DNA from 3 places in the Kitasatospora sp. NPDC028055 genome. Region 2 is predicted to be linked to each of the others. Evidence: riboswitches for the same ligand, from Rfam matches in the RefSeq annotation. Region 2 holds a riboswitch; each other region holds the start of a gene.
What was found. A riboswitch is a leader RNA that binds a small molecule or an ion and turns the genes downstream of it on or off. The one in region 2 is predicted to bind cyclic di-AMP.
Positions count from the first base shown of each region.

Region 1: another riboswitch for cyclic di-AMP. It lies ahead of AB0F71_RS32910 (LysM peptidoglycan-binding domain-containing M23 family metallopeptidase); the one in region 2 lies ahead of AB0F71_RS11525 (transglycosylase family protein).
Region 3: another riboswitch for cyclic di-AMP. It lies ahead of AB0F71_RS07815 (glycoside hydrolase family 16 protein); the one in region 2 lies ahead of AB0F71_RS11525 (transglycosylase family protein).

Region 1 is NZ_JBEZXE010000048.1:34,492-41,632, reverse strand. Features, by position in the region: gene AB0F71_RS32930 (sugar kinase) at 1-454, shown strand, start outside; gene AB0F71_RS32925 (IclR family transcriptional regulator) at 492-1,241, shown strand; gene AB0F71_RS32920 (RidA family protein) at 1,310-1,720, shown strand; gene AB0F71_RS32915 (DUF2470 domain-containing protein) at 1,880-2,605, shown strand; gene AB0F71_RS32910 (LysM peptidoglycan-binding domain-containing M23 family metallopeptidase) at 2,862-3,827, opposite strand; cyclic di-AMP (ydaO/yuaA leader) riboswitch at 3,830-4,012, opposite strand; gene AB0F71_RS32905 (MFS transporter) at 4,326-5,867, shown strand; gene purB (adenylosuccinate lyase) at 5,891-7,141, opposite strand, start outside.
Region 2 is NZ_JBEZXE010000007.1:149,442-156,582, reverse strand. Features, by position in the region: gene AB0F71_RS11540 (MazG family protein) at 1-906, shown strand, start outside; gene AB0F71_RS11535 (SDR family NAD(P)-dependent oxidoreductase) at 917-1,342, opposite strand; gene AB0F71_RS11530 (cytochrome P450) at 1,668-2,984, shown strand; cyclic di-AMP (ydaO/yuaA leader) riboswitch at 3,195-3,365, shown strand; gene AB0F71_RS11525 (transglycosylase family protein) at 3,367-4,134, shown strand; gene eno (phosphopyruvate hydratase) at 4,423-5,709, shown strand; gene AB0F71_RS11515 (septum formation initiator family protein) at 5,873-6,355, shown strand; partial or broken gene AB0F71_RS11510 (DUF501 domain-containing protein) at 6,327-6,842, shown strand; gene AB0F71_RS11505 (Ppx/GppA phosphatase family protein) at 7,031-7,141, shown strand, end outside.
Region 3 is NZ_JBEZXE010000004.1:105,537-112,677, forward strand. Features, by position in the region: gene aceB (malate synthase A) at 1-38, opposite strand, end outside; gene AB0F71_RS07805 (IclR family transcriptional regulator) at 240-1,037, shown strand; gene AB0F71_RS07810 (hypothetical protein) at 1,210-1,872, shown strand; gene AB0F71_RS07815 (glycoside hydrolase family 16 protein) at 2,015-3,313, opposite strand; cyclic di-AMP (ydaO/yuaA leader) riboswitch at 3,316-3,479, opposite strand; gene AB0F71_RS07820 (phenolic acid decarboxylase) at 3,902-4,237, shown strand; gene AB0F71_RS07825 (alpha/beta hydrolase-fold protein) at 4,356-5,516, opposite strand; gene AB0F71_RS07830 (TetR family transcriptional regulator) at 5,792-6,418, opposite strand; gene AB0F71_RS07835 (SDR family oxidoreductase) at 6,556-7,141, shown strand, end outside.

The sequences.
Region 1 (7,141 bases), on a different contig from region 2:
CCAGGCCGCCTTCGGCACCGACGAGCCCGCCGCGCTGCGCCGCCGCTTCCCCTCGCCCGCCACCGTGGTGGTCAAGGACGCCGCCCGGCTGGTCACCGCCCTGGAGCGGGACGGCACCGCCGTCGCCGAACCGGCCCTGACCGTCGAGGTGGTGGAGGCGACCGGCGCGGGCGACGCCTTCGCGGCCGGCTACCTGGCCGGCACCCTCCGCGCCCTGGACCAGCGCCGCCGGCTGCGGCTGGGCCACCTGAGCGCGGCCTGCGCGCTGACCGCGCACGGCGACCAGGCCGAGCTGCCGCCCGCCCCGGTGCTGACCGCGCTGCTCGACGCCTCCCCCGCCGACTGGGCCGCCACCCGGGTCAGCGCCGAGGACATCGACTCCCCGGCCCTGCCCGCCGCCCGCCGCTGGCTTCGGAGGGCCGGGACGCGCGCCGACCGGGCCCCGGCACAATGAGCACCGACCCCCGCCACCCGACCGGAGCACGAGCCCGATGAGTCAGACCGTCACCCGCGCCCTGCGCATCCTCGCCGAACTCGGCGAGGGCGAACGCTCCCTCGACCAGTTGGCCGAGGTCCTCGGCGTGCACAAGACCACCGTGCTCCGACTGCTCCAGAGCCTGGAGGAGGAACGGTTCGTCTACCGCGACGCGGCCTACCGCTACCACCTCGGCGCCGGCCTGTTCGCCCTGTCCGGCCTCGCCCTGGAGCAGCGCGGCGTCCGCCGGATCGCCGCCCCGCACCTCGCCGAGCTGAACTCCGCCACCGGCCAGACCGTGCACCTGGCCGCCTACGAGGGCGGCGAGGTGGTCTACATCGACAAGTTCGACTCCCGGCACCCGGTCAGGATGTACTCCCGGATCGGCCTGCGCGCCGCCCTGCACAGCGCCGCCGTCTCCAAGGTCCTGCTGGCCGACCTCCCGCTGCCCGTACGCCGCCGGGTGGTGGCCGGGATCGACTTCACCCCGCACACCGAACGCACCCTCACCACGCCCGAGGCGCTGCTCGCCGAGCTGGAGAAGGTCGCCGCCCAGGGCTGGGCGCAGGACCACGCCGAGCACGAGGCCTTCATCAACTGCGTCGCCGCCCCGATCCGGGACGCCAGCGGCCGGGTGGTCGCCGCCGCCTCCATCTCCGTCCCGGACGTCGTCCTCCCGTACGAGCAGGTGCTGGACCTGCTCCCGCAGCTGCTCGCGACGGCCCGGGCCGTGTCGGCCGACTGCGGCTGCCCCGACCACAATTGACGAACCGCCCCAACCACAATTGACGAACCGTCAGCTAACCTTCACCACCGCAAGGAGCCCCGACCCCGATGTCCTCCGACAAGATCGAGATCCGCACCGACGGCGCCCCGGCCCCCGCCTGGATGTTCTCCCAGGGCGTCCGCAAGGGCCCGATCCTCCAGGTCTCCGGCCAGGGCCCGCAGGATCCGGCGACCGGCGAGTACCTCCACCACGGCGATGTGAAGGCGCAGACCCGCCGCACCCTGGAGAACGTCAAGGCCATCGTCGAGGCCGGCGGCGCCACCATCGAGGACGTGGTGATGTTCCGCGTCTACCTCACCAAGCGCGCCGACTTCCCGCTGATGAACGAGGTCTACGCCGAGTTCATCGAGGAGAACGTCAAGCCCGGCGGGGTGAAGCCGTGCCGCACCACGATCTTCGTCGAACTGCCGCAGGAGCCGATGCTGGTGGAGATCGACGCCCAGGCCGTCATCGCCTGACCCGCCACCACGACGCCCCGGGGATCCGGACGCCACCACGCGTCCGGACCCTCGCCGCATCTCCGCCCCCCTTCACACCTCCACGTCCCCACGCGCCCACTTGTCACACCTCCAGAGGGAGATTAGGTTAGGCTCACCTAACAAACAGGAGGTCCGTCCATGAGCCTCACCGCCGGCGACGCCGAGGTGCCCGAGCCCACCACCGCCGAACGGGTCCGCAGCCTGCTCAGCGCGACCTCCTCGCTCACCGTCCGCGCCCTCGGCGAGCGCCACGACCTGGACACCCCGGTCTCCGTCCACGGCTCCCGACTGCGCCTGCGCGCCCCGCTGGACGCCCCGCTCGTCGCGGCCCTCGCCAGCGCCACCGCCACCGACGGCCTGGCCGTCGTGCTCGACGTCACCGACGTCTCCCCCGTGGCGGTCCGCGACCGCATCCGCGCCCGGCTCACCCTGGCCGGCCGGCTGCACCTGGCCCACCTCGCCGACGACGGCCTCAGCGTCCACCTGCGGGTCGACGTCGCCCACGCCGTCCTCGCCACCCCGTACGGCACCGGCGCGCTCACCGCCGCCGACCTCGCCCTCGCCGCCCCGGACCCGCTGGCCCGGCACGAGGCCGCCCTGCTCACCCACCTGGCCGACGACCACGCCGACGCCCTCGACCTGCTCACCCGGCTGCTCGACCCGGCGCTGCTCACCCACGGCCCGGACGTCCGCCCGCTCGCCCTGGACCGCCACGGCCTGGTGCTGCGTCTGGACCACTCGCACGGCCACCGCGACGTCCGCCTGGTCTTCCCCGAACCCGCCCGCGACACCGAGGACTTCGGCCATCGGATGCACGACCTGCTGACCGCCGCCGAACACGACCTCCCGGCCCGCCGGAACTGACCCCCGCCCACCCCGGCCCGCCGGAACTGACCCCCGCCCACCCCAACCCGCTCCCCGAGCCGGGAAACGGCAGCGGCCGGCCCGGCCGTACGAGAGGTATCCCCGTACGGCCGGCCGGCCTTGGGCGTGTCCCGCGCCCAGGTCCACTGGTGCGGCGATCACCCGGTCGAGCGGTCACCCGACATGACCATCCCGGGCGGTCGATTCGCCCCGCATCAGCGGTGGTTCACACGTTCCTGCGGAAGGACCAGCAGGGTCAGAGCGCGACGCCGTGCGCCCGCAGGTAGGCGACCGGGTCGATGTCCGAGCCGTACTCCGGACCGGTACGGATCTCGAAGTGCAGGTGCGGGCCGGTCACGTTGCCGGTCGCACCGGAGAGGCCGAGCTGCTGGCCGACGGTGACGGTCTGACCGATGCTCACGCCGATCGAGGACAGGTGCGCGTACTGGGCGTACTTGCCGTCGGCGAGCTTGATCTCGACCTCGTTGCCGTAGGCGCCGCCGTTGCCGGCCTTCACCACGACACCGTTGGCGACGGCGCGCAGCGGGGTGCCGGTGGCGGCGACGAAGTCCTGGCCGGTGTGGTGGCCGGAGGCCCACATCGAGCCGGCCACGCCGTAGGCCTCACCCAGCACCGGGTTGGCGAGCGGGGCGACGTAGCCCGAGGTGGCGGCGACCGGGGCGGCGGTGACGGCCTGGGCCGGGGCGGCGGTCTGAACCTGGGTCTGCAGCTGGGCGCCGGGCTTGGCGGCCTCGGTCCGGACCTGCACCTGGGTGTCCGCGGCGGCGGAGGTGTCCTGGCCGGCCGGAGCGGCGGGCTTCGCCGGAGCGGCGGGCTTGGCCGGGGCAGCGGGCTTCGCGGCGTCAGCGGCGTGACCGGCGAGGGTCAGCTGCTGACCGGGGAAGATCAGGTTCGGGTTGGCACCGACCACCGAGCGGTTCTGCTCGTACAGCGCCTGCCAGCCGCCCTCGACGTGCTTGACGTCGGCGATCTTCGACAGGGAGTCACCGCTGACGACGCGGTAGCTCTGCTGGGCGGCCGGGGCGGCAGCCGGAGCGGCGGCCTCGGAGGCGGCCGGAGCGGTGGTGGCCGCCGGGGAGGTGTGCGCCTGGGCGCTGATCGCGGTCACGAGCGGCAGGACGAACGAGGCGCCGGTGACGGCGGTGGCGATGCCGATGCGGGCGGCACGGGGCAGGGCGATACGACGAGCCTGTGCAGGCATGGAATTTTCCTCTCCGACGCCTGCGAGGTGAGCTGTCGGGTTCGGGCTGGAGTTGCCCGGCCGCATGCGCGGCTTCACCCCAAGCCGGCCCTGGTGGTCCGCGCCCGAAAAGGCGCGAACTCCGGTCCGGCGACTTACCTGTGGGTCCCCCGCTCCTGCCGTACAGAGTTCGGTGCGAGCCACCGGGCAGCGGCAGGACTCGGCGTTCCACCCGGTGGATCCGTCCGGACTGGCCGGGCGGTCGCTGAACTAAAACTCATCCGTTCGGGTGAAGCAATGTCGATCTCTTGAATCGGCAACAAACTGCACCGCCGCCGTCACCCTCCGGATGATCCCCTGCACGATCAGTGCACGATCCATTCACCCGGCGCCACTGATCCACCACCCTGCGCCGCGGGCACCACCCCCGTGCGACCGTCCGTTCACGCACCGCCACCGACCGACACACCACCCGGTGACCCTTGTCACGTGCGCCCCGGCGGGCGCAGGATTCGGCCCGTGGCCACCTCTCAAGCCGGCACTCTGCGCCTGGGCACCGCGCAGGGCCGCTGGGTACTCCTCGCGACCGTGCTCGGCTCCAGCATGGCGATGCTCGACGGCACCGTCGTCAACGTCGCCCTGCCGCGGATCGGCGCCGACCTCGGCGCCTCCCTCGCCTCCCTGCAATGGACCCTGAACGCCTATCTGCTCACCCTGGCCGGTCTGATCCTGCTCGGCGGCGCCCTCGGCGACCGCTACGGACGGCGCCGGGTCTTCCTGATCGGCGTGGTCTGGTTCGCCGTCGCCTCCGCGGCCTGCGCCGCGGCCCCGACCATCCACGTGCTGATCGCCGCCCGCGCCGTCCAGGGCATCGGCGGGGCGCTGCTCACCCCGGGCTCGCTCGCCATGCTCCAGGCGGTCTTCCACCCGGACGACCGCTCGGCGGCGGTCGGCCTCTGGTCCGGCCTGGGCGGGGTGTCGGCGGCCGTCGGCCCCTTCCTCGGCGGCTGGCTGGTGGACGGCCCCGGCTGGCGCTGGATCTTCCTGCTGAACCTGCCGCTGGCCGCCGCCGTGATCGCGGTGACCTCCCGTTACGTCCCGGAGAGCCGGGACGAGTCCGCCACCGGCCGCTTCGACGTACCCGGCGCCCTGCTCGCCGCCCTCGCGCTCGGCGCCGTCACCTACGCGCTCACCGCCGCCGGGGAGGGACTGTCCCCCGCCGTCTGGGTCACCGGTGCGCTCGGGCTGCTGCTGGCCGCCGCCTTCGTGGCCGTCGAGCGGCGCGCACCCGACCCGATGCTGCCGCTCGGACTGTTCTCCTCCCGGCTGTTCACCGCCGTGAACCTGGTCACCCTCTGCGTCTACGCGGCGTTCAGCGGGGTGTTCTTCCTCCTGGTGGTGCAGTTGCAGATCGTCTCGGGCTTCTCCCCGCTGGTCTCCGGCTTCGCCCTGGTGCCGATCACGCTGCTGATGCTGACCCTGTCCGCGCGCGCCGGGCGGCTCGGCAAGCGGATCGGCCCGCGCGTCCCGCTCACCGTCGGCCCGCTGCTGTGCGCCGCCGGGGTCCTGCTGATGCTGCGCACCGGCCCCGGCTCCTCCTACTGGGCGGACGTACTGCCCGCGGTCGCGGTGATGGGCTCCGGGATGACGCTGCTGGTCGCACCACTGACCGCCACCGTGCTGGCCGCCGTCGAGGTGCGGCACGCGGGCATCGCCAGCGGCGTCAACAACGCCGCCGCCCGCGCGGCCGGCCTGCTCGCGGTGGCCGCCCTGCCGGCCCTGGCCGGACTGAGCGGCGACGCCTACCGGGTGCCGTCCGCGGTGGACTCCGCCTTCCACACCGCGATGCTGATCTGCGCGGGCCTGCTGGCCGCCGGCGGGCTGATCGCCTTCGCCACCGTCCGGGGCAACGTGCTGGCGCCGGAGGAGGAGCGCCCGGTGGCCGAGCCGAACTGCGACTGGCCCTGCGCCACCACCACCCCGCCGCTCGACCCGGGCCGCCCCCGGACGCACGAGGGCCCCGCCACCGGAACGGCGGCAGGGCCCTCGTCGGAGAACTGACGCCAGGTCAGTTCAACGGAGTGTCAGAGGATGTCACCCGGAGCGTACTTGGCCGCCTCCGGGTAGGCCGCCGCGACGGCCTCCACCTGGCGGACGACCTCGGCGACCTGCGCCCCGGCCGCACCGGTGAAGGACAGCCGGTCGGCGAGCAGCGCGTCCAGCGCGGCCCGGTCCAGCGGGATCCGCTCGTCGGCGGCGAGGCGGTCCAGCAGCTCGTTCTCCCGGGCGCCGGCGCGCATCGCCAGCGCCGAGGCGACGGCGTGCTCCTTGATGACCTCGTGGCCGGTCTCCCGGCCGACGCCCGCGCGCACCGCGCCCATCAGCACCTTGGTGGTGGCCAGGAACGGCAGGTAGCGGTCCAGCTCGGCCTCGATCACGGCCGGGAAGGCGCCGAACTCGTCCAGGACGGTGAGGAAGGTCTCCAGCAGGCCGTCGAAGGCGAAGAAGGCGTCCGGCAGCGCGACCCGGCGCACCACGGAGCAGGAGACGTCGCCCTCGTTCCACTGGTCACCGGCCAGCTCGCCGGTCATCGACGCGTAGCCGCGCAGGATGACGGCCAGGCCGTTGACGCGCTCGCAGGAGCGGGTGTTCATCTTGTGCGGCATCGCGGAGGAGCCGACCTGGCCCTCCTTGAAGCCCTCCGTGACCAGCTCGTGGCCGGCCATCAGGCGGATGGTCTTGGCCAGGCTGGACGGCGCGGCGGCCAGCTGGACGAGGGCGGTGAGCACCTCGAAGTCCAGCGAGCGCGGGTAGACCTGGCCGACGCTGGTCAGCACATGGTCGAAGCCGAGGTGGCCGGCGACCCGGCGCTCCAGCTCGGCCAGCTTCTGGGTGTCGCCGCCGAGCAGGTCCAGCATGTCCTGGGCGGTGCCGACCGGGCCCTTGATCCCGCGCAGCGGGTAGCGGGCGATCAGCTCCTCCAGGCGGCGGAAGGCGACCAGCAGCTCGTCGGTGATCGACGCGAAGCGCTTGCCCAGGGTGGTGGCCTGCGCGGCCACGTTGTGCGAGCGGCCGGCCATGACCAGCTCGGAGTGCTGGGCGGACAGCTTGGCCAGGCGCACCAGGACGGCGACCGTGCGGTCCCGGACGTGCTCCAGGGACTGGCGGATCTGGAGCTGCTCGACGTTCTCGGTCAGGTCCCGGGACGTCATGCCCTTGTGGATCTGCTCGTGGCCGGCGAGCTCGCTGAACTCCTCGATCCGGGCCTTCACGTCGTGGCGGGTGACCCGCTCACGGGCGGCGATCGAGCCGAGGTCGACCTGGTCGATCACCCG
Region 2 (7,141 bases):
GTGGCGGACGAGGGGCATCCGCAGGTGGCGGCGGTGCGGCAGGCCGGGGTGGCGGTGGAGGTGGTGCCGGCCGGGTCGGCGCCGGCGCTGGCGCGGCTGCTGACCGGGCAGCCGGCCGGGGCGGGGCCGACGGTGTGGCTGGGCGGCCCGGACGGGGACCCGGGGCTGACGGACGCGCTGGCCCGGCTCGCGGTGGAGCACGCCGGGGAGGTGCCGGAGATCGAGGTGCTGCCCGGCTCGTACGACCTGCCGGGTGCGCGGCTGCTGGACCTCGCCTCGGTGATGGACCGGCTGCGCTCGCCGGGCGGCTGCCCGTGGGACGCCGAGCAGACCCACGAGAGCCTGGTGAAGTACCTGGTCGAGGAGGCCTACGAGCTGGTCGAGGCGATCGAGGAGGGGGACCGGGACGCGCTGCGCGAGGAGCTGGGCGACGTCCTGCTGCAGGTGTTCTTCCACGCCCGGATCGCCGAGGAGCACCCGACCGGGCCGTTCACCGTCGACGACGTGGCCGGGGACATCGTGGACAAGCTGGTGTACCGGCACCCGCACGTGTTCGGGGACGTCGAGGCGGAGGGCGCCGCCGAGGTGGAGGCGAACTGGGAGCAGTTGAAGGCGGCCGAGAAGGCGGACCGGGAGTCCGTCCTGGACGGCGTCCCGGCCGGGCTGCCGGCGCTGGCGTACGCGGCGAAGCTGGTGTCCCGGGTGCGCCGGGCGGGCTTCGCACAGGTGCCGGACGAGCCGTACGAGCTGCCGGCGGAGCTGACCGCGGAGTCGGTGGGCCGACTGCTGCTGGCGGTGGTGCAGCGGGCGCACGACGCCGGGGTGGACGTGGACGCGGCGCTGCGCTCGGCCGCGCGCGGCTACCGGGAGGCGGTGCGCGCGGCCGAGGGGCTCAAGCCGGAGTAGTGGGGGCGGCTCAGGCCGCCGTGGCGGTGCGCTCCGAGGCGGACCGCTGCGGCGGGACGAGCTCGCCGATCGCCTCGCCGATCAGGACGACCAGTTCGGCGAGGCGCTCCAGGTCGAGGTGGGCGGGCAGGTCGGCGAGGGAGACGATCCGCTCGCCCTTCGGGCCCGCCACGCAGAAGAGGTCGATCGGACCGAAGTGCTTCTCGGCGGTGTCGACCAGGGCGGCGACGTCGCTGGGCCGGCGGACGTCGCCGGAGACGCCGACCACGGGGCAGCCCGGCCGGTCGAGTTCGGCGGCGAGGTCCTCGGCGACGCCGACGTGGGTGTCGGCGATCAGCATCCCGGCGGCGTCGGCCGCGGTGAACCGGCGGGCGAGGTCGGCCCCCGAACCGCCCGCGAGTACCGCGATGACGACGACTGCTCCGCTGACCGTCATTGGTCCAGCTCCTCCCTGCGGGCGGCACCGCACCGGCGCCCGCGCGTACTTCGGAGGATCGTAGGCACGTCCTGACCCTCCGCAACAGGGATTACCCCGCAGGTGACCAGGCTCACGCCTGCCGCCCGGCCAAGAGCTGGCCAAGGCCTGTCCACCCGGCGTCCACGAGCCGTCCACGGAGTGTCGGCGTCCCGCTCGCGTGCCGGTCACGGACGGTTCGCGCGGCGGTGACCTCCGGCCGGTCGCGGCGGTGACCTCCGGCCGGTGGCGGGGGCGCGTCCGCCGGTGGTCCGGGCCCGTCCGGTCCAGCGGTTACGGTCGACCCATGCCAGCTCAGCCCGAGGGCGCCCAGCCCGCCGCCCAGCCCGACCCGCAGCTCTTCACCTGGGAGTTCGCCGCCGACCCGTACCCCGCCTACGCCTGGCTGCGCGAGCACGCGCCGGTGCACCGCACCAAGCTGCCGAGCGGGGTGGAGGCCTGGCTGGTGACGCGCTACGCGGACGCCCGGCAGGCGCTCGCGGACAGCCGGCTGTCGAAGAACCCGGCGCACCACAGCGAGCAGGCGCACCGCACCGGCCGGGTGGGCATCCCGGGGGAGCGGCAGGCGGACCTGATGACCCACCTGCTGAACATCGACCCGCCGGACCACACCCGGCTGCGCCGCCTGGTGGCGAAGGCGTTCACCCCGCGCCGGGTGGCCGAGTTCGAGCCGCGGGTCCAGCAGCTGACCGACCGGCTGATCGACGGCTTCGCGCAGCGCGGTTCGGCGGACCTGATCCACGAGTTCGCGTTCCCGCTCCCCATCTACGCGATCTGCGACATGCTGGGCGTGCCGGCCGAGGACCAGGACGACTTCCGCGACTGGGCCGGAATGATGCTGCGCCACACCAAGCCGGGCCAAGCGGGCGGCCAACGCGGCGGTGTGGGGCGGGCGGTGAAGCGGATGCGGGCGTACCTGCTGGAGCTGATCCACCGCAAGCGGGCGGACCTCGGGGACGACCTGATCTCCGGCCTGATCCGGGCGAGCGACCACGGCGAGCACCTGACCGAGAACGAGGCCGCCGCGATGGCCTTCATCCTCCTCTTCGCCGGGTTCGAGACGACGGTGAACCTGATCGGCAACGGCACGTACGCGCTGCTGCGCAATCCCGGGCAGCGGGCCCTGCTGCAGGAGTCGGTGGCCCGCGGCGAGACCGCGCTGCTGGAGACCGGGATCGAGGAACTCCTGCGCTACGACGGGCCGGTGGAGCTGGCGACCTGGCGGTTCGCGACCCGTCCGCTGACCATCGGCGGGGTGGAGATCCCGGTCGGGGATCCGGTGCTGGTGGTGCTGGCGGCGGCGGACCGCGATCCGGCCAGGTTCTCCGACGAGAACACCCTCGACCTGGCCCGGAGCGACAACCCCCACCTGGGGTTCGGGCACGGCATCCACTACTGCATCGGCGCCCCGCTGGCCCGGCTGGAGGGGCGGTCCGCGCTGGCCACGCTGCTTTCCCGGCTGCCCGATCTGCGACTGGCCGAAAGCCCGGAGAATCTGCGCTGGCGGGGTGGCCTGATCATGCGTGGATTGCGCGAACTTCCGGTCGAATTCAGTCCGGAGCTCAGGTCGCCGCACGGCCTTCCTGAGCCGGCGACACGCTGACGGGGCATCCGGAACCGGCCACCAGCGGCGGTATGAACGCCCATCAAACCGGACAAAGACCCGCCGTTGGTAGGCGATCGAACACGGGCCGTAATTCTGGTGTGATGTCGGTGATATGAGCTTGTGATTCGTCTGAGGATCTGTCTAGTCTCCGTGGAGTTCGCAGCTGCGGACCTCGTGCGCGGGACGCCGAATCCTGCCCGCCGCGTCACGGGAAACCGACCAGAACCCTGGGCAGGGGCGGGGGAACCAGGTTTGTTGCCGTTCCTCCACGGCTCGGGGTGAAGCCGCCCGCGCGGAATCGATTCCGCAGACGGCGGCCGGGCCACCTCCCGGTCCGAACCCGACAGCTCACCTCGCAGGCGTGCGGAGAGGGACCTTCATGCTGTTCGTTGGAACTGGCCGTCATCGTCGTCGCACCCAGGCCGAGAAGGCCATCGCCGTCGCAGGTGTGGCCGGCGTCGGACTCGCACTGCCGCTCCTCACCGCCACCGGTGCCTCCGCCGCCCCGGCCTCCGTCTGGGACTCCGTCGCCCAGTGCGAGAGCGGCGGCAACTGGAGCATCAACACCGGCAACGGCTTCTCCGGCGGCCTCCAGTTCACCCCCAGCACCTGGAAGGCGTACGGCGGCACCGCGTACGCGGCGCAGGCCAACCAGGCCAGCAAGGCGCAGCAGATCGCGGTCGCCGAGAAGGTCCTCGCCTCGCAGGGCCCCGGCGCCTGGCCGGTCTGCTCCAAGAAGGCCGGCCTGAGCAAGGGCGGCGCCTCGGCCGAGGTGGACACCTCCTCGGACGCCAAGCCGCAGAAGCAGCAGGCCCAGCAGCAGGCTCCCAAGGCCGCCGCGAAGCCCGCCCAGTCGAAGCCGGTCCAGCAGTACGCGCCGAAGCACGCCGCGCCGAAGCAGGCCGAGAAGCCCGCCGACCCGTCGGCGCAGCAGTACGCCCCCAAGCACGCCGCCCCGCGGGCCGCCCAGGCCCCGGCCGCCACGACCGGCCACGACTACACCGTCCGGGACGGCGACACCCTGTCGGGCATCGCCACCGCCCAGGGCGTGTCCGGCGGCTGGCAGGCGCTGTACGACGGCAACCGCGGCACGGTCGGCGGCAACCCGGACCTGATCGTGCCCGGCCAGGTCCTGCACCTGGGCTGAGCCGGACCGTTTCCACGGCGGACGACACGCTGGACAGGTGACGACACGCTGGACAGGTAGGGGGCCGCGCCCGGCGGCCCCCTACGTCCGCGTCCGCCCGCCCCGGTGGGACGCGCCGGGACGAGCAGGTGAACTACCGGTGGGTAGCCGGGCCACACGGTGAGACGCAGCCCAGGCCGACGTGGCCCCGGGAGCCCGGGCGGTTAGGCTCTGGTCGTAACGACTCCGCAATCGTCCGGCCGACGGCACCACCCGCAGCCGGACCCTGCTTCCGCAAGGAGATGCTTCGTGCCGTCCATCGATGTCGTCGTAGCCCGTGAAATCCTCGACTCCCGCGGCAACCCCACGGTCGAGGTCGAGGTCGGCCTCGACGACGGCAGCACGGGTCGTGCCGCTGTTCCGTCGGGTGCCTCGACCGGCGCCTTCGAGGCGCTCGAACTGCGCGACGGCGACAAGAACCGCTACTTCGGGAAGGGCGTGGAGAAGGCCGTCCTGGCCGTCATCGAGCAGATCGGCCCCGAGCTGGTCGGCTACGACGCCACCGAGCAGCGCCTGATCGACCAGGCCATGCTCGACCTGGACGCCACCCCGGACAAGTCCTCGCTCGGCGCCAACGCCATCCTGGGCGTGTCGCTGGCCGTCGCGCACGCCGCCTCCGAGGCCAGCGACCTGCCGCTGTTCCGCTACCTGGGCGGCCCGAACGCGCACGTCCTGCCGGTCCCGATGATGAACATCCTCAACGGCGGCTCGCACGCGGACTCCAACGTCGACATCCAGGAGTTCATGATCGCCCCGATCGGCGCGGAGTCCTTCTCCGAGGCCGTCCGCTGGGGCGTCGAGGTCTACCACACCCTCAAGGGCGTGCTGAAGGAGCGCGGCCTGTCCACCGGCCTCGGCGACGAGGGCGGCTTCGCGCCGAACCTGGACAGCAACCGCGAGGCCCTGGACCTCATCACCGAGGCCATCCAGAAGGCCGGCTACGTGCCCGGCCGCGACATCGCGCTCGCCCTGGACGTCGCCGCCTCCGAGTTCTACGAGGACGGCGCCTACCAGTTCGAGGGCAAGGCGCTGACCTCCGCCGAGCTCATCGAGTACTACGCCGAGCTGGTCGCCTCCTACCCGCTGGTCTCCATCGAGGACCCGCTGGACGAGTCGGACTGGGACGGCTGGAAGGCCATGACCGTCAAGCTGGGCGACAAGGTCCAGCTGGTCGGCGACGACCTGTTCGTCACCAACCCGGCCCGCCTGGCCAAGGGCATCGAGACCGGCACCGCCAACGCGCTGCTGGTGAAGGTGAACCAGATCGGCTCGCTGACCGAGACCCTGGACGCCGTCGAGCTGGCCCAGCGCAACGGCTACCGCTGCATGATGTCGCACCGCTCCGGCGAGACCGAGGACGTCACCATCGCCGACCTGGCCGTCGCCACCAACTGCGGCCAGATCAAGACCGGTGCCCCGGCCCGCTCCGAGCGCGTCGCCAAGTACAACCAGCTGCTGCGCATCGAGGAGATCCTCGACGACGCCGCCGAGTACGCCGGCCGCGGCGCCTTCCCGCGGTTCAAGCACGAGGGCTGAGCACGCCCGGGCCGGGCGACGTCCGGCCCGGCCGCCGGGGGCCCGAGGCCCCCGGTAGCGCACGCCTGACCGGTGCCCCGCCGCTCACCCCGTAGGGTGGACGGCGGGGCACCGTCGCGACCAGGAGGGGATACGGGAGATGGCTGGCTGGAGGATCCCGGGCTTGGCGGCCCGGCCTCGGTTCACGAGCCGGGCGACCGTCCTGGTCCTGGTGCTCTGCTCGCTGGTGGCGATCCTGGCCTACCCGACGCGGCAGTTCATCTCCCAGCGCGCCGAGATCTCCGCCCAGCGGGCGAAGGCCGACCACGCGCGCCAGCAGGTCGACCAGCTGCGCCGGGACAAGGCACGCTGGCAGGACCCGGAGTACGTCAAGGCGCAGGCCCGCGCCCGGCTGCACTACGCGGTGCCGGGGGAGACCCCGTACATCGCGGTGGACCCGGCCGGTCCAGCCGCCCAGCCCTCCGCCCCGGCCGGTTCGGCCGCTCCCGCCGCCGACGCGGCCGCCGGCCCGGCGAAGGCCGCCAAGCCCTGGTACACCAGCATCTGGGACTCGGTGGACGCCGCCGACACCGTCGCGCTGGCTCCCGCCGCACCCCGTCCGCTCCCCCCGTCCTCCGTTGGAGACCCCACCCCCCATGACCACTGAGAACCACCCCGCCGTCTCCGACGCCGACGTCGCGGCCATCGCCGCCCAGCTCGGCCGGGTGCCGCGCGGCCTGCGCGGCGTGGCGCACCGCTGCCCCTGCGGCAACCCCGACGTCGTGGAGACGGCCCCCCGGCTGCCGGACGGCACGCCGTTCCCGACGCTGTACTACCTGACCTGCCCCAAGGCCGCCTCGCTGATCGGCACCCTGGAGGCGGAGGGTGTGATGAAGGATCAGACGGCCCGGCTCGCCGAGGACCCGGAGCTGGCCGCCGCCTACCAGAAGGCGCACGAGGACTACATCGCCCGGCGTGACGCGATCGAGGTGCTGGAGGGCTTCCCGAGCGCCGGCGGCATGCCGGACCGGGTGAAGTGCCTGCACGTGCTGGTCGGCCACTCGCTGGCGGCCGGAGAGGGCGTCAACCCGCTCGGCGACGAGGCGATCGGCATGCTGGAGGACTGGTGGGCCAAGGGCCCGTGCGTCTCCCCGGCCGAGGTCCAGGCCGCCGGTGAGCGGGTCGCCCGCAACCGCGCCAAGGACCAGGACCACGAGGCCGTGATCGCGGCCAAGCAGCAGAAGGCCGCCGAGCGGGCGGCGAAGAAGCGCGCCGCCGAGGAGACCACGGCGGGTCAGGAAGCCGCGGCGGCGCAGGACGCGGCGGCGGAGCAGGAGTCCGAGTGAGCACGACCCGGGTGGCCGCGATCGACTGCGGCACCAACTCGATCCGGCTGCTGGTCGCCGACCTGGACCCGGAGACGGGCGAGATCACCGACCTCGACCGCCGCATG
Region 3 (7,141 bases), on a different contig from region 2:
GCGGGGGAGGCGCCGACGGGCCCCTGATCTGCAGCCATGAGCAGGACACTCCTAAGACGGTTGAGCCTGGCAAAGGGAGCTCCGGTGGGAACTTCCTCGGGTACTTCCTCGATCGTTACCCGCCTGTCGGCGGATTCGATTCTGTAAGGTGGAGACTAGTTTCCGCGATACAGAATTTCAACGGTTTGTTGAAGAGGTCGCCGGGACTCTACTCCTCCCCGACAGCGAAGGGAACGCCGGTGGTTGCGACCCCCGACACAGCATCGACGACAGGCGCCGACCGCGCGAGCGGCGGCGTGCAGTCCGTCGAGCGCGCCTTCCAACTCCTGGAGGCGCTGGCCGACTCGAGTGGCGTGGCCACCCTCAGCGAGCTCTCCACCAGCTCCGGCCTCCCGATGCCGACCATCCACCGACTGGTTCGTACCCTCGTCCAGCAGGGCTATGTCCGCCAGGACACCGCCCGGCGCTACACCCTCGGCCCCCGGCTGATCCGGCTCGGCGAGACGGCCGGCCGACTGCTCGGCAGCTGGGCCCGCCCGTACCTGGCCGAGCTCATGGAGGCCACCGGCGAGACCGCCAACCTGGCGGTGCTGGAGGGCGGCGAGGTGGTGTACGTCGGACAGGTGCAGTCGCGGCGCTCGATGCGGATGTTCACCGAGGTCGGCCGACGGGTGCAGCCGCACTGCACCGGCGTCGGCAAGGCGCTGCTCGCCCAGCTCCCCGAGGACGAAGCGCGTGCGGTCCTGGGCCCCAACCCGCTGCCCGCGCACACCGAGTACACCCTCACCGACCCGCAGGCGCTGATGGACCAGCTCGCCGAGGCGCGCGAGCGCGGGTACGTGGTCGACGACCAGGAGCAGGAGATCGGCGTCCGCTGCATCGCCCTCGCCGTCCCGGGCGCCCCCACGCCCACCGCCCTCTCGGTGTCCGGCCCGGAGGCCCGGATCCGGGCACTGGAGGAACAGGCCGGGGCGTCTGCACTGGTACCGGTGATGCACCAGATCGCGGCCCGGCTCGGGCAGGTCCTGGCACCCTGACGATCAGTCAACAGCCTTCCTCGACAAGAGCGATCGGGCCGATGTCGGCGCCCCGCCGTTCGAGTGGCGGTGGGCGAGTTGTGGCGCCGCCGCGTCGGCGGCTCGGACACCCTGGGGCGGACGCGGCCCGCGACGGCGCGGGCCGCCGGAGCACGGGAACAGGGTGAACGGCGTGGCACAGCACGGAGTACGGGGCGGCGCGGGGCGCAGGGGGTTCGGCCGGATCGGCCTGATCGGCCGGGCCGGATGGGTCGGCCAGGTCGGATGGGGCGGCCGGGCCGGATGGGTCGCGGCGGTGACGGCGGGCTGCGCGGCAGCCGCACTGGCCGCCGGCCCGTCCTGGGCGGTGCGGCACCCGGTGCCACGCCCGGACCTTGGGGTCGTCGCGCCGGGTGCGCCCGAGGCGTCCACGCTGCCGGCCGTGGTGGCCAAGCCGTCCGCATCGCACCTGGAGGTGGTCCGGATCGACCCGGACCCGGCGTCGCCAGGCGGCACCACCACCATTCACGCCTTCGTCGCCAACGCGGGCCCGGACACCACCGTGTCCCCGTTCACGGTGACGGTCACCCTCCCGAACGGGGTCACCGCGGCCCCCCCGTTCTACCCAACGGACTGTGAGGTCGTCGCACGCGGCAGGCAGGTGCGCTGCGTCTTCGGCCCCGGGCTGAAGGAGGGGCGCAGCGCGACCGCCCTCGTCCCGGTCGTGCTCTCCCCCGATCTGCCGCTCGGGGTCCTGGCGGGCGGCTCGGTCGAGGTGCGCAGCGCGGACGACCCGGGGGGCATCCGCCACCGGGAGCCGTTCGACATTCGGGTCGTCGAGACGACCCAGGGCTGACGGCCGGATCGCCCCACCGGTCACCGGCCGCCGGCGAGCGGCTGCCGGATCCCGGTGACCGGTGGGGCGGGCTCGTGGTTACCGGTAGACGTGGTCACCGGTACAGGTGGTTACCGGTAGACGAGGTCACCGGCAGACGCGGTCACCGGTAGACGCGGACGTAGTCGGCGGCCATGGTGATCGGGGCGTTCCCCTGCGGCGCCGGGTGGTACTTGCCGGCGCTCACCGAGAGGTTGAGGATCAGGTACGCCGAGAAGTTGGCCCCGACGCCCTTGCCGTCCGAGAACACCTTGACGCCGTTGACGTACCAGTCCACCGAGTTGGCGCCGTAGTAGGTGCCGATGGTCACCCACTGGTCGGCGGCGACGGCGCTCGCATCGGTGTAGTAGTCGGGGTTGCCGGGGTTGACGTGGTTGGTCAGCTCCAGCAGGTTCGGGTTGTCGGGGTGGTACTCGAAGGAGTCGATCTCCCCGTTGCCGTTCTTCCAGGTCCACAGGGCGGGCCAGGCGCCGGTGCCGGCGGGCAGCTTGACCCGGGTCTCGGCGTAGTCGCCGGTCTTGACCTGGAAGCCCTCGGCGGAGCCCTCGGTGGTCAGGAAGCCGGTGTTCCAGGACTGCTTGCCGTTCTCCAGGGTGGGGCCGCCCGGGGTGGCGGTGAACGTGGCGACGCCGTTCCCGACGGTGACGTTGTTCTTGTTCAGCCAGTCGAGCTTGTTGTCGTCCGGGTTGTGGTTCCCGTACTTGTACGAGGTGCTCTTGTCACCGACCCAGCGCTGGCCCCAGTTGATCGGGCCGTTGAACTCGTCGGACCAGGTCAGCGACTTGCCCGCGATCGGGGAGGACGGCGCCGGGGTCGTCGGGGTGGCCGTGGCGGTCGGGGTGCTGGTCGGGGTCGCGGTGGGGGTCGCCGTGGGGGTCGCCGTGGGGGTCGCGGTGGGGGTCGCCGTCGGGGAGGGGGCCGGCGTGGGCGTACCCGTGGCCGAGACCACCAGCTGCTGCGAGGGCAGGTTGTGCCACGCGCCGCCGAGGTCCTGCCAGAAACCGAACTGGGTGTACGTCCCGGCGGCCAGGGTGCGGGCGGCGCTGGTGTAGTTGAATCCGCCGGGGCAGATCTGCACGTTGCTCGCGTTGCCCGGGAAGTCCAGGTTGGTGCCGCGCGCGTCACGGACGCCGACGCCGACGGTCTTGGCGGTGAAGCAGGCCGAGGAGTGCAGGGCCAGCGAGGCGGTGCCGGCCTTGCCGGCGACCATGGTGGCGGGGGCGAGCCGGTCCTGGGTGACGGTCGGGCCGGTGGCGGCCTGGGCGCCGGAGACGGACGGCAGGCCGAGCAGGCCGGCGCCGGTGATGGCGAGCGCCCCGGTCGTGGCGAGGGCGGCGTTGCGGCCGCGGTGGGACGGACGGGCGTGGCGGGGCGCGCGACGGCGCCGGGCAGGCTGGTGCATGGGGATCCTCTGCGACGCCTGCGAGGTGAGCTGTCGGATTCGGGCTGCAGTTGCCCGGCCGCCTGTGGAGCGGCTTCACCCCTAGCCGCGACCCGCACGCTGGTGCGTACGGGCCGGGCGCTGACCTTGGTTCCCCCGCTCCCGTCCGCTGTGGTGCTCGGGTACTCGCCGGCGGGTGGACGGGACTCGGCGTCCCGGCGGCGGGGTCCGCGACGGCGGACGACGAGTGCAGGCTAGGCAGGCCATCCGTGGACGGACAACCTGATCAAGCCGGTTGTCGCACAGCTCACAGTGGTGTCGATCAACGACGCTGCGTGGTGGCCGAGTTGATCACCGGAGTCGACGCCGCCCGGTCCCCCCGTCCGGCCCGCCCGGACTGCCGACCGCACACTGTACGCGGTACGACGGTGGCGGACCGTACCGTGACCGCCGAACCGTGACCGCCGAACCGTGACATCCGTGGCGTGGAGCCGCCCGTATCCGCCCGGTCGGATAAATTGGAGCCCTGGGATTTTCCACGGTGCACAAGAGCACCGACCAGAGCCGTACGACCCGTCCGCCGTTCCGGAGAAGAGGTTCCGCCCCACCATGACCGCGCCCGCGCCCCTGCCCGCCTTCGCCGGCCGCACCTACGTCTTCCGGGCCGACAACGGCGCGGCCTTCCGCAACTCCTACTCGGCCGACGGCACCCGGCTGCGCTGGGAGGGCCTCGGTGAGTCGGCGGGCCAGTGGGAGGACGTGCGGCTGCACGTCGCCGAGGTCGCACCGGAGATCTACTTCGTCAGCTGGACGGAACAGAGCGGGATCACCGTCAGCCACGTGATGGACCTCAACGCGCTGACCGTACGGGCCTTCTGGACCTTCGAGGGCGAGGGCGGCCGGGTCGGCCAGTTGCACACCGGGACGCTGGAGCGGGTCGCCTGACCGGCGCCGAAACGGACCGACCCCCCGGGAGCCGCGGCTTCCGGGGGGTCGGTGTGTTCGGTGTGTTCCGTGCGTTCTGCGTGTCCTGCGTGTCCTGCGCGTTCCGCGGGCGGCGCCGTCAGACGGTCTGGCCCGGGTGGCCCGGCTGGTTCGGGACCTTGAGGTGCTGGGACAGCCACTCCAGTGAGGACGGCAGCAGGGCGCTCCAGGTCTCGAAGTTGTGGCCGCCGTTCTCGAGCATGCTGTAGGAGACCTTCATCGGGCTCTTCGCGGCGTCGATGAACGCCTCGGTGTCCTGCTTGTAGTTGCCGTCGCCCTTCTTGGTGCCGGCCAGCAGCACGGAGACGTTCGGCTGCGGCAGGTTCTTCAACCGCCACATCAGGTCGGCCTCGTTGCGGCGCTGCTTGCTGCCGCCGAAGAGGTCGCCGGTGGTCGGGTCGTCGGCCGCCTCGTAGTACCCGGAGAGGGACACGGCGGTCGGGAAGACGTCCGGGTGGCGCATGGCCAGCTTGAGCGCGCAGTAGCCACCGGTGGAGTTGCCCATGAAGGCCCAGGCCTGCGGGTCGGTCGAGACCCGGTAGCTGGCCTGGATCGCCGACGGGACGTCCTTGGTGAAGTACGTGTCGGACTGGGCGCCGCCGGGGATGTCCTCGCACTCGGTGTCCTGCGGCAGCGCGGGCGAGGGGCGCATCAGGACCATGACGGTCGGCTGCATCCGGCCCTCCTGCAGCAGCTTGAGCGCGGCGCCCGGGTAGTTGAAGCGGGTGATCAGGTTCTCGGCGATTCCTGGGAAGCCGGTGCTGACGATCACGGCCGGGAACTGCTTCTGCGCGTACTCGGGCTGGAAGTACTGGGGCGGAAGGTAGACGTAGCCCTCGGTCGACAGCCGGCTCTCCTTGCCGTCGATCCGGACCTTGCGGATCTCGCCGGACTGGCTGGGCTCACGGCCCATGGCGCCGCCGCCCTTGACCGAGGCCTGGCCTATGGTCTCGACCAGCAGTCGGCCGGAGGCGTCCGCCTTGTTGTGGATGACCACCGGGCCGGTGCTGCCCGTGCCCATCAGGTCGTCCCAACTGCTATAGAAGGCGAAGTAGTTGTTCGCCACCAGCCCGAGCGCGGCGAGCACCGCCAGCTGGGTGGCGAGCAGCGCGCCGATCCGGCCGAGCACCGCCTGCCAGCTCTTCCGGGCGAGTCTGGGCCAGAGCCAGACCGTGCCGACCATCATCACGACCGCCATCAGCACGGCCAGTGCCAGCACCTTGTGGCTCGTCAGACCCATTTTCCAGTTGCTCCCACGCCTCGAACTCCCACCCCTCCGTTCAGGGACATCCGAGGAGGTCACCCCGGTTCCCCCACCGGGGCGCGAGCACCAACCCTAGCGGGAGCTGTAAGGAAGCTGATCGGGGGCTGTGGGCAGGCCGCGAACAGATGACAGAGTTCAACTTTCAGATAACAGATAACAGATAACAGATTTCGAAAGTTGTTCGCTGTCATCTGTTCGCCGCTATCCGTTCGCGGCCGTCTGTTCGCTTGCGCCCGCTCGCCGCCAGCCCGCTAGTCCCCCGCCGGCTGAGCCCACAGCCGTAGCCCCACCGTGAGTTCGCGCATGCAGCGGCCGCCGAGGTCCTGCGGGGAGCCCGGGCCGGTGACAGCCGCGTCGGAGCCCGCCCACTGCTCCAGGGCCACCCGGATCGCCGCCGTGGCCGCAGCCGCGGCCAGCCGGACCTCCAGCGGATCGACGCCGTCCGGACAGCGGGCGGCCAGCACACCCCGCAGCCGCTCCTCCGACCCGGCGTGGACCTTCTGCCAGGTGCCGTCCAGCCGCGGGTCGCGCAGCAGGTCGCGGGTCCAGTACATCGCCTCGACGGCCGCGTCGTCGGCCGGGGTGAGCGACTCGACGGCCGAGCGCTCCAGCGCCTCACGCAGCGGTACGTCCGCCGGGCTCTCGGCCAGCAGGTCCATCCAGCGCTGCCCGCCGGCCGCCAACAGCGGGGCGACGGCGTCCTCCTTGACGGAGAAGTAGCGGTAGAAGGTGCGCAGCGAGATGCCCGCGGCGGCGGCGATCTCCTCGGCGGTGGTCGCCTCGGCGCCCCGCTCGGCAAAAAGCGCGGCGGCGGTGCGGGCGATCTCCAGCCGGGTGGCGTCACGGCGGCGCTGGGTCAGGGTCGGGCGTCCGGTCACAGGGGCCAGCGTACGCAAGCGATCAAGGTCACGGCACATCGCGCCCGAGTGGCACATCAAGCCTTGTTGGCACAACATGCCATATGGACGTACCGTGTCTCTTGAGGTCGAGAGACCACGAACGAAGGAGGACCACCATGGAGCGCTTCAGCGGACGGAACGTCCTGATCACCGGCGGCGGCTCTGGCATCGGCCAGGCGACCGTGCACCGGATCCTCGCCGAGGGCGGGAAGGTCGTCGCCGTCGACGTCAACGAGGACGGCCTGAAGAAGACCCTGGACCGCGCGACCGCCGAGGGCACCGCCGACCGCCTGACGATCCAGGTCCTGGACATCTCGGACGAGGCCGCCGTGGTGGCGGGCGTCGCCGAGGCCGTCGCGGGCCTGGGCGGTCTGGACGTCCTGGTCAACGCCGCCGGCATCCTCCGCTCCTCGCACACCCACCAGACCACCCTGGAGTTCTGGAACAAGCTCCTCGCGGTGAACCTGACCGGCACCTTCCTGATGACCCGCGAGGCGCTCCCCGCGCTGCTCGCCACCGGCAAGGGCGTGGTGGTCAACTTCAGCTCCACCTCCGCGAGCTTCGCCCACCCCTACATGGCCGCCTACGCCGCGACCAAGGGCGGCATCCAGTCCTTCACCCACGCGATCGCCTCGGAGTACTCGAAGCAGGGCCTGCGCGCGGTCTGCGTCGCACCTGGCAGCATCGACAGCGGCATGACCA